Regions from separate parts of the Aeromonas rivuli genome, predicted to be linked through region 2. Evidence: predicted binding sites of a transcription regulator. Region 2 holds the regulator's gene; the other holds the start of a gene.

Region 1 (4,425 bases), 920 kb from region 2:
GGTGCGGCCGGCCAGGTTGCGTACCTCATCCGCCACCACGGCAAAGCCACGACCCTGCTCCCCTGCCCGCGCCGCCTCTATGGCGGCATTGAGCGCCAGCAGATTGGTCTGCTCGGCAATGCTCTGGATCACCGTCAGTATGTCGTTGATGTTCTCGCTGTTGGCTGACAGGCGCTCCACCTCAGGCTTGGCCTCACTGATGACAGTCATCAGCCTGGCCATGGCGACCTGGGTATCGGCCACCACAAACTTGCCCTCCAGGGCCGCACTGTCCGCTTCATCGGCCGCCGCAACCGCCGCCTTGGCATGGCCCGAGACCTGCAGCGCAGTGGCGCTGAGCTCCTCGAACGCGGTCGCCACCAGATCCACTTCCTGATACTGGGCCTGCATCCCCTCGCTGGTACTGTCGGCCACCACTGCGGCCTGAGTGGCGCTGGCCCGAGTGCCGCCGACTGTGGTGATGATGTCGCCCATGGTGAGCTGCAACTTGTTGAGGAAGCGGTTGAAGCCATCGGCCAGTTCGCCAATCTCGTCGCTGCGCTGGATGTCGATACGCTGAGTGAGATCCCCCTCCCCGGAGGCGATGTCATTGAGACGAGCCACCACGGCGCGAATGGGCGCCACTATGTGATGGGCCATCCACCAGATAAACAGCAGGGCCGCCAGGGTGATCAGGCTGCCGACCCCAAGTTGGGACCAGATGCTGCGTGTTGCCTGGCTCGTCAGCTCGCGTTGCAGCTCGCTGGCCGACGCCAGCACCACAGCCCGTGGCAAATCGATATAGATGCCCCAGCGCTGCTCGCTGCCCCGCATGGTCACCGGCATGAAGCTCTGCAGGCTGCTGCCATCCTGGCTCCACTGAGTGAGCGGCTGGCCCGCACTGAGCCAGCCGGTGAGCATGGTCATCAGCCCCTGGAACTGTGCACCGGGGGCCTTGCCGGGGATGATGTCAAAACCGGCAGCACCGGCGACCCGCCCGCCATGGCTGAGCAGCAGTATCCGCCCCTGGCCCTGATAGAGGGTCTGATCCATCTCGGCCACCAGCGCTTGCAGCTTGGCCAAGGAGATATCCATGCCCACCATGCCGAGCAGCTTGCCCTCTTCGAGCAGCGGCGTGGTGACCGAGGTCATCAACACCTCCTCGCTACCCACCTCGTCGAGATAGGGCTCGAGCAGACAGAGAGCCTTGTCACGCAGGCTGCAGCGATACCACTCATTCTTGGGGGTGCCAGACTCATCGGGACTGGCATCATTCAGGGTGGCTTCGTTCATCACCTCCAGACTCACCTTATCCCCTACGTGGGCCCAATAGCTGGAGAAGCGCCCCTTGTCATTGGAGCCAAGATCCGTGGAGCCCTGGTAGTTGGCATCCTCACCATCGAGCTGATCGGGCTCAAAAATGGCATAGGCACCAAGCAGGTTCGGAGAGTGCATGACCGCATTGTGCAGTTGCTGGTTGACGGCCCCGCGCAGCGCCTCGGAGTGGATGAAGTTGTCGCTGGCATTCTGGCGCTGGAACAGCAGGCTCTGGGCCAGCAGGGTGGCCCGGAAATAGGCTTCATCCAGATAGCTGGTGATCCGGGCCGACTGCTCCGAGCCCATGGCCTGCATCCAGCGGGTCGCGGCCAGTTCGGCCTCCGCCGTGGTGGAGGTCATCACCTCACCTTGCATGCGGGACGCGTTGTAGAGAGAGGAGACCACTAGCGTGGCGGCACAGAGCAGCAGGGAGCAACCCGCAATCAGGGTAATACGCCCCTGTACTGAGAGAGAAAACATGCGAAACATCCTTTTAATGCAGTCGTCTACAGGTTATCGGTGACAATAACAAAAACTTAACCTCAACGGTCGAGATCCAGACTAAGTTGATTCACTTCCCCCTCCTTTGGCAGGCCCACCACCAAGCCAAGGAGTCGTATGGGTTTTCCTTCCGCTCGCACCAACCCCTCATGGAGCAGATCATGGAACAGAGGGGCCGAATAGCCTCCATGACTGCGGTAGACGGTGGTCTGCTGGAAATCGGCAAACTTGAGCTTGATCCCCTGCCCCATGATCTGGTCCCGCGGACAGCGCTGGCCAAAGCGCAGCTCCAGCTCGGGAATGAGCCGGGTCAGCACGGCCCAGCAAGCCGCCTCGTCATAGACATCGGCATCCAGGGTAGTTTCCACCCCTATGCTCTTGCGCACCCGGCTCGCCTGAACCAGGCTGTCGTCGCGTCCCCAGATGCGATCGGCCAGCATCACACCCAGCTTGCCAAATCGCCCCTTGAGCTCCTCTTTTGGCAGTTGACGTGCATCTTCGCACAGATAGAGCCCCTGTAGTTCAAGCCGCTCCGCCGTCTTGCGCCCTATCCCCGGGATCTTGCCAAGGGGCAACAGGCGCACGAAATCGTCCACCTCCTGGGGGGCGATCACGAAGAGACCATCGGGTTTGCGCCGCTCGCACGCCAGCTTGGCCAGGAACTTGTTGGGCGCCACCCCGGCCGAGGCGGTCAGCCCCAGCTCACTCTGGATGGCGGCGCGGATCTGCTCGGCCATCAGGGTGGCACTGCCGCCGCAATGGGGGCTGTCGGTGACATCCAGATAGGCTTCATCCAGAGAGAGCGGTTCAACCAGCTCGGTGTAGCGGGCAAAGATGGCCTGGATCCGGGTCGAGGTCTCCTTGTAGAGCGCCATCCGCCCCGGCAGCAGCACCAGCGGGGGACAGAGCTTGCGCGCCAGGGCGGTCGGCATGGCGGAGCGCACCCCAAAGCGGCGTGCCACATAGTTGCAGGTGGAGATGACCCCGCGCCTGTCCGCCGCACCGCCGATGGCCAGCGGCACCTCACGCAGGGCCGGGTTCTCGCGCATCTCGACGGCGGCGAAGAAGCAATCCATATCGATGTGAATGATCTTGCGCATGACACTGTACAAATAAACAGTTGATGCCAACATCTTACCCCAGCGCCGGGACCTAGACCAGATAGGTGTCATTCGGCATCTTTCGGCCACTTTTTCGACTAGTCTACAAGACTCGATAGATGACATATCAGGGGGCAATATGGAGAGAGGATGGGGATATCGGGGGCTGGTTCTGGGGCTGCTGCTCTGGCCTATGCTGGGGAGTGCCAAACAGCATCCCACCGCCGAGTGCCGCTGGCTGCACGACAGGATAGCCACGCTCAAGCAGGTTATCGCCAAGGGCGACACCCTGGGCACTCACGAGGAACTTGCCCGCTGGCAGCAGGAGTACAGCGAGAAACAGTGCCGCCAATACGACTACTAGCAATGCCAGGGGCGGTCTGCCTGGCCAGACTCAAGATAAAAAAGGCCATCCGAAGATGGCCTTTTTGCAATCAGATGATCCTGTGCTCTTCGAGCATCTTGCGGCGGGCCTCTTCCTTGGCCATCTTCTTCTTGCGATTGTCACAGGGATCAGGGCAGTCGCACGCCTTCTCGATACCTACAGTGCCCAAACCACCACAGGATCCCGAGATGCTCTTCTTCTGGAAGATGTAACCGATGGCCATACCGGCCACCACCAACAGAAACACCGCGAAGGTGATCAGAAAAATCTGCATATTGATTCCTTACTTAGCATCACGGGTCAGGAATGGTTCGAAAGCGGGAGAGTAACGCTCCTCAAACCCTTCATCCGTCTTGGTCACCATGAAGATGGCCAAGCCTTTTTCGGTCGCATAGGCCATCCCCTTCTCGGGGCCCATCACCGTCAACGCCGTGGCCAGCCCATCCGCCGTCATGCAGGAGGGGTGCACCACTGTCACCGAGACCAGTCGATGATGAATGGGTTTGCCGGTGGCGGGATCGATGGTGTGGGAGAAACGCTGCCCATCCAGTTCGTAATAGTTACGATAATCCCCCGAGGTGGCAACCCCGTTGTCACCGACCTGGATCACTTCCTGCACCGAGCCCAGATTGACGGTTGGCTTCTCGATGGCGACGCGCCAGGGGTGACCCTTGCCGTTGACGCCATTGATGCGCAGCTCGCCGCCGATCTCGACCAGATAATTGCGCGACCCCTTGGCTTCCAGATACTCGGCGACCTTGTCGACCCCAAAGCCTTTGGCGATGGAGGAGAGATCCACATAGAGATCCGGAATGTCCTTCTGCAGGGTATCGGCATCGGCCGAGGTGATCACGTGCAGATTGCCCAGCCCCGTCTTCTGGCGAGTCTGGCTGATCAGCTCATCGGATGGCACCTTGGTCAGCTTTGCATCCGGGCCAAAGCCCCACAGATTGACCAGAGGGCCCACCGTCACATCCAGGGCGCCGCGGGTCTCGCGGCCCAGATGCAGGGACTCGGTCACCACACGGGCGGTATCGCGAGAGACCACAACCGGCGTCGCGTTACGGGCCTGATTGAACCGGGACAGTTCCGACTCCGGCCTGTAGGTGGACATCTGATCGTTCACCAGCTCGAGCAGCTGGT
Region 2 (4,425 bases):
TCGCGGGACTCGATCAGTTGCTGGCGTTGCAGCTCGGCCAGCAGGGCATCGATCAGACTGGGCAGCTCATCCTCTTCATAGCGCAGGAACAGCTCCGTCTTGAGCAGGGGATAGATGTCGATGCAGCGAGCCACTATCTCGTTGCGAGAGATCCCCTCGCAACGCTCGATCAACGCCGCCACCAGTGAGGGCAGGGCAAACAGGTGCAAGATATTGTTGCGGTAGTAGGTCAGCAGGATCGCCTGATAGCGGTCCAGGCTGATGATCTGCCCCAGCTTGTCTTCGCTGACCTGAAACTTGTTGAGCTCCATGGCCTGATCCAGCAGATCCTTGGCACCCGCTTCCGGCAAGGTGTTGTGCTCGCTGTAGGGTACCTGTTTGAGCAAATCCAGATAGGTATTGAGCTGGGCCTGCAACTCGTCGCGGGTCAGGGCATGACGCTCGGCGGCCAGCAGTGCCAGGGCGCTCAGGGTCAGGCCGTTGACGGCGGCGGCGTCATTGATGCGGGTCATCAGCAGCTCGGCCAGCCGGGTGACGGTGGGCGCCATCCAGTCCGGGCGTTCGTCCCGACCAATATCAGCCCTCCATTCGGGCACATGCTCGTTGAGATAACCATTGAGGGTCAGCGGCTCACCGAAGTTGACGAAGCCGCGGCCGTAGTTGCGCAACTTGCGCAGTATGCCCAGCACTTGCAGGAAGCTCTCCTTCTCCTTGCGACTGCCCTTGAGCTCGTTGTGGTAGGTGTTGACCTCCATCACGTGTTCGTAGCCCAGATAGACGGGAACCAGGGTCACCGGCCTGTCCAGGCCACGCATCATGGCCTGCAGCGTCATGGCCAGCATACCGGTCTTGGGGGGGAGCAGGCGACCGGTGCGCGAACGTCCGCCCTCGGTGAAGAACTCCACCGAATAACCCTTGGCAAACAGCAGGTTGAGGTATTCACGGAACACAGTGCTGTAGAGGGGGTTGCCCTTGAAGGTGCGGCGAATGAAGAAAGCACCGCCACGGCGGAACAGGGGACCGGCCGGCCAGAAGTTGAGGTTGATGCCCGCGGCGATATGAGGCGGCACCATGCCCTGGTGGTAGATGACGTAGGAGAGCAGCAGATAGTCCATGTGGCTGCGATGGCAGGGCACATAGACGATCTCGTGGCCCTCCTGGGCCAGTTGCCGCACCTTTTCGGCGCCATTGACCGAGAGGCCGCGGTAGAGTTTGTTCCAGAGCCAGCCGAGGAAGCTCTCCCCCAGCCGGATCAGCCGATAGGAGAAGTCAGACGCGATCTCATCCATGTAGTCATGGGCACGCTTCTGGGCCTTGTCGAGGCTGATATTATCGCGCTCAGCCTCTTCCTCTATGGCCTGCTGAATCACCCCGGAGTCCAGAAGCTGCCTGAATAGCAGGGTGCGATTAGGCAGCTTGGGGCCGGTCGCGGCCAGCTGCTGGCGGCTGAAGTGGATGCGAGCCACCCGCGCCAGCTTGTGGGCGATGGCCTGATCTGTGCCATGTTTGTCAGCCATCTGGCGCAGGGAGAGCGGCGGCGAGAAGCGCACCAGGTTTTCCCGGCCCTTGAGGATCACGATCAGCGCCTTCTTGAGCCGGTTGGGGGCCAGGCTACTGATGATGTTCCAGCCGGAGGCTTCCTCTCCCTCACGGCCTGGGGCGCGGCCCCAGAACAGAGTGATGGGCACTATCTGTACGTCCAGCCCGGCATCACGCTTATGCAGATCCAGTAACTGCTGAAACTCTTGCAGGAAGGGGAGTGGCTTGCTGCGAGCACCAAACAGGGGGGGTGGCCGGTCGAGGCAGACGTAGCGAGGTACGGTTTCTCCTCCCAGTGTCAGGGGGGTGAAAGGGCCTGGCAGGTCGAGATCTTCACAGCACTGCTGAAGGGTCAGCAGATCGGTGATTGAACTGGTTTTCAGGGCATAGACTATGGGTCTGGCCGGGTCCAGGTCGAGCTCTGCGATGGGATTTTCCGGCAGGCTCTTGTGATTGACCAAGCCACTGACTGGCCACTGCAGTATGGCTCTGGAAATTCTCTGCCCAAGGGACATATGCGTCTGCTCTCCAAAAAAAGGCGGCGTGAGCATAGCAAATCATGCCGTGCTTGTCGCCGAGAGGTACGATGAGTCCGCGTTAGGGGACGGGATCCGGGTTATTTGAGCTCAGAGCGCGACAATTGTCAGTCGAACCTTGCCTTGGTCAACACACTGTATATACTGCCAGTGTGCTGTATAAAAAAACAGGTGCCAATCTTATGAAACCCCTTACTCCCCGCCAGGCTCAGGTGCTGGATCTCATCAAGGCCAACATGAGCGAGACCGGTATGCCGCCGACGCGCGCCGAGATCGCCCAGAAACTCGGCTTCAAGTCGGCCAATGCTGCTGAAGAACATCTAAAAGCCCTGGCCAAGAAAGGGGCCATAGAGATACTACCAGGCACTTCCCGTGGCATTCGGCTCTTGCTCGACGATGTCGAGGCGGCAGCGAACGAAGATCAGGGTTTACCGCTCATCGGCAAGGTCGCGGCCGGCGAGCCCATCCTGGCCCAGGAACATATCGAGAGCCACTATAAAGTCGATCCCGCTCTGTTTCACCCGAGAGCCGACTTCCTGCTGCGCGTGCAGGGCATGAGTATGAAGAACATCGGTATCATGGATGGTGATCTGCTCGCGGTACACAAGACCCAAGAGGTTCGCAACGGTCAAGTCGTGGTGGCGCGCCTCGATGAGGATGTGACCGTCAAACGCTTCCAGCGTAAAGGTAGCCAAGTGTGGCTGCTACCCGAAAACGAAGAGTTACAACCCATCGCCGTCGATCTGGCGAGTCAGCATCTCACCATCGAGGGGTTGGCGGTTGGCGTGATCCGCAACGCTGACTGGATGTAACCCCGGGCCCCGTTGAGGGGCCTTGTTATTCCCGCCTGTTTTTTCAAATTCTTTTTTAACACTTTTTTCACACATTCTCATTTGCTGCTTTACTTAACCTGTCGATTGGCACCAAAGACCAATCTCAGGGAAGAAATGCCCGACAGGGCAGCGCTAAAAATGGGGGCAGAGTGAAAAGAGTCCTGATTACTCTCTCAATATTCCTGTGTGCCTGGAGCGGTGTTGCGCTCGGCAATGGTATGCGCTTCAACATGACGGAGGGTGTCAGCGCGGTCAGTCGTAACGTTTATGACTTGCACATGACCATTCTCATCATCTGCGCCTTGATAGGTCTGGTGGTGTTCGGGGTCATGTTCTGGGCCATCTGGCACCATCGGCAGGATAAGGGAGCGAAAGCCGCCCATTTCCACGAGAGTACCAGAGTCGAGATCCTCTGGACCCTGATCCCTTTCCTCATCCTCATTGGCATGGCCATTCCGGCCACTCGTACCCTGATCGCCATGGAAGATACAACCGATGCCGACCTGACTGTGCAGATAACGGGGTCGCAGTGGAAGTGGCATTACCGCTACTTCGATGATGGCGTCGAATACTACAGCCTGCTGGCGACGCCTCAGGCGCAGATCGATAACAAGCGCAACAAAGGAGAGAACTACCTGCTTGAGGTGGATCGCCCCTTGGTGCTGCCCACTGGCAAGAAGGTACGTTTTCTCATCACCTCCCAAGATGTGATCCACTCCTGGTGGGTGCCCGCTTTCGCGGTGAAGAAGGATGCCAACCCAGGCTTCATCAACGAGGCATGGACCCGTATCGATCAACCCGGTATCTATCGCGGCCAATGTGCCGAGTTGTGCGGCAAGGGGCATGGTTTCATGCCCATAGTGGTTATCGCCAAGCCTGAGGACGAGTTTAATCAGTGGTTGAGCAAGACCCGAACCGAGCAGCTGGCGGCCAAGGAGCAGGAGCAGAAACTGCTGGCCATGACCATGAGTCGGGACGAATTGATGAAACTTGGCGAGAAGATCTATCTGGGCCACTGCGCCGCCTGCCATATGGCGAATGGAGCAGGGGTGCCTGGTGCTTTCCCCGCTCTCAAAGGCAGCCCCATTGCGATGGGCCCCAAGGCGGATCACCTGGAGCGGGTGTTGCACGGCAAACCAGGGACGGCCATGCAGGCCTTCGCCAATCAGCTAAGCCTGCAGGAGCTGTCAGCCGTGATCACCTATGAGCGCAATGCCTGGGGTAATAACAAGGGCGATGAAGTGCAGGCCAAGGATGTAGATGCCTTCCTCAAGGGAAAAACCAGGTAGGAGAGAGCAAGATGAGTGTCGTCACGGATGTCGATCATCAGGCAGAACATGGCCATAAGCCCAGAGGCTTGCTGCGTTGGTTGCTGACCACCAACCACAAGGACATTGGAACCCTCTATCTCTGGTTTAGTTTCGCCATGTTTTTGACCGGGGGAGCCATGGCCATGGTGATCCGGGCCGAGCTGTTCCAGCCGGGATTGCAACTGGTTGAGCCCGCCTTTTTCAACC

The links. Region 2 encodes LexA, which represses DNA repair genes until DNA is damaged. Its sites were predicted from a motif close to ANCTGTNTNNNNANACAGNT; they were not measured.
Region 1: a site for LexA is predicted at 2,900-2,919, ahead of dinB (DNA polymerase IV). Genes of this name have one in related genera too.

Annotation. Positions count from the first base shown of each region.
Region 1 covers NZ_CP079742.1:3,267,408-3,271,832, forward strand. The annotation lists gene KYK33_RS14990 (methyl-accepting chemotaxis protein) at 1-1,776, opposite strand, end outside; gene dinB (DNA polymerase IV) at 1,839-2,897, opposite strand; gene KYK33_RS15000 (hypothetical protein) at 3,037-3,261, shown strand; gene nqrM ((Na+)-NQR maturation NqrM) at 3,332-3,556, opposite strand; gene KYK33_RS15010 (FAD:protein FMN transferase) at 3,566-4,425, opposite strand, start outside.
Region 2 covers NZ_CP079742.1:4,191,203-4,195,627, reverse strand. The annotation lists gene plsB (glycerol-3-phosphate 1-O-acyltransferase PlsB) at 1-2,054, opposite strand, end outside; gene lexA (transcriptional repressor LexA) at 2,258-2,887, shown strand; gene coxB (cytochrome c oxidase subunit II) at 3,058-4,197, shown strand; gene ctaD (cytochrome c oxidase subunit I) at 4,209-4,425, shown strand, end outside.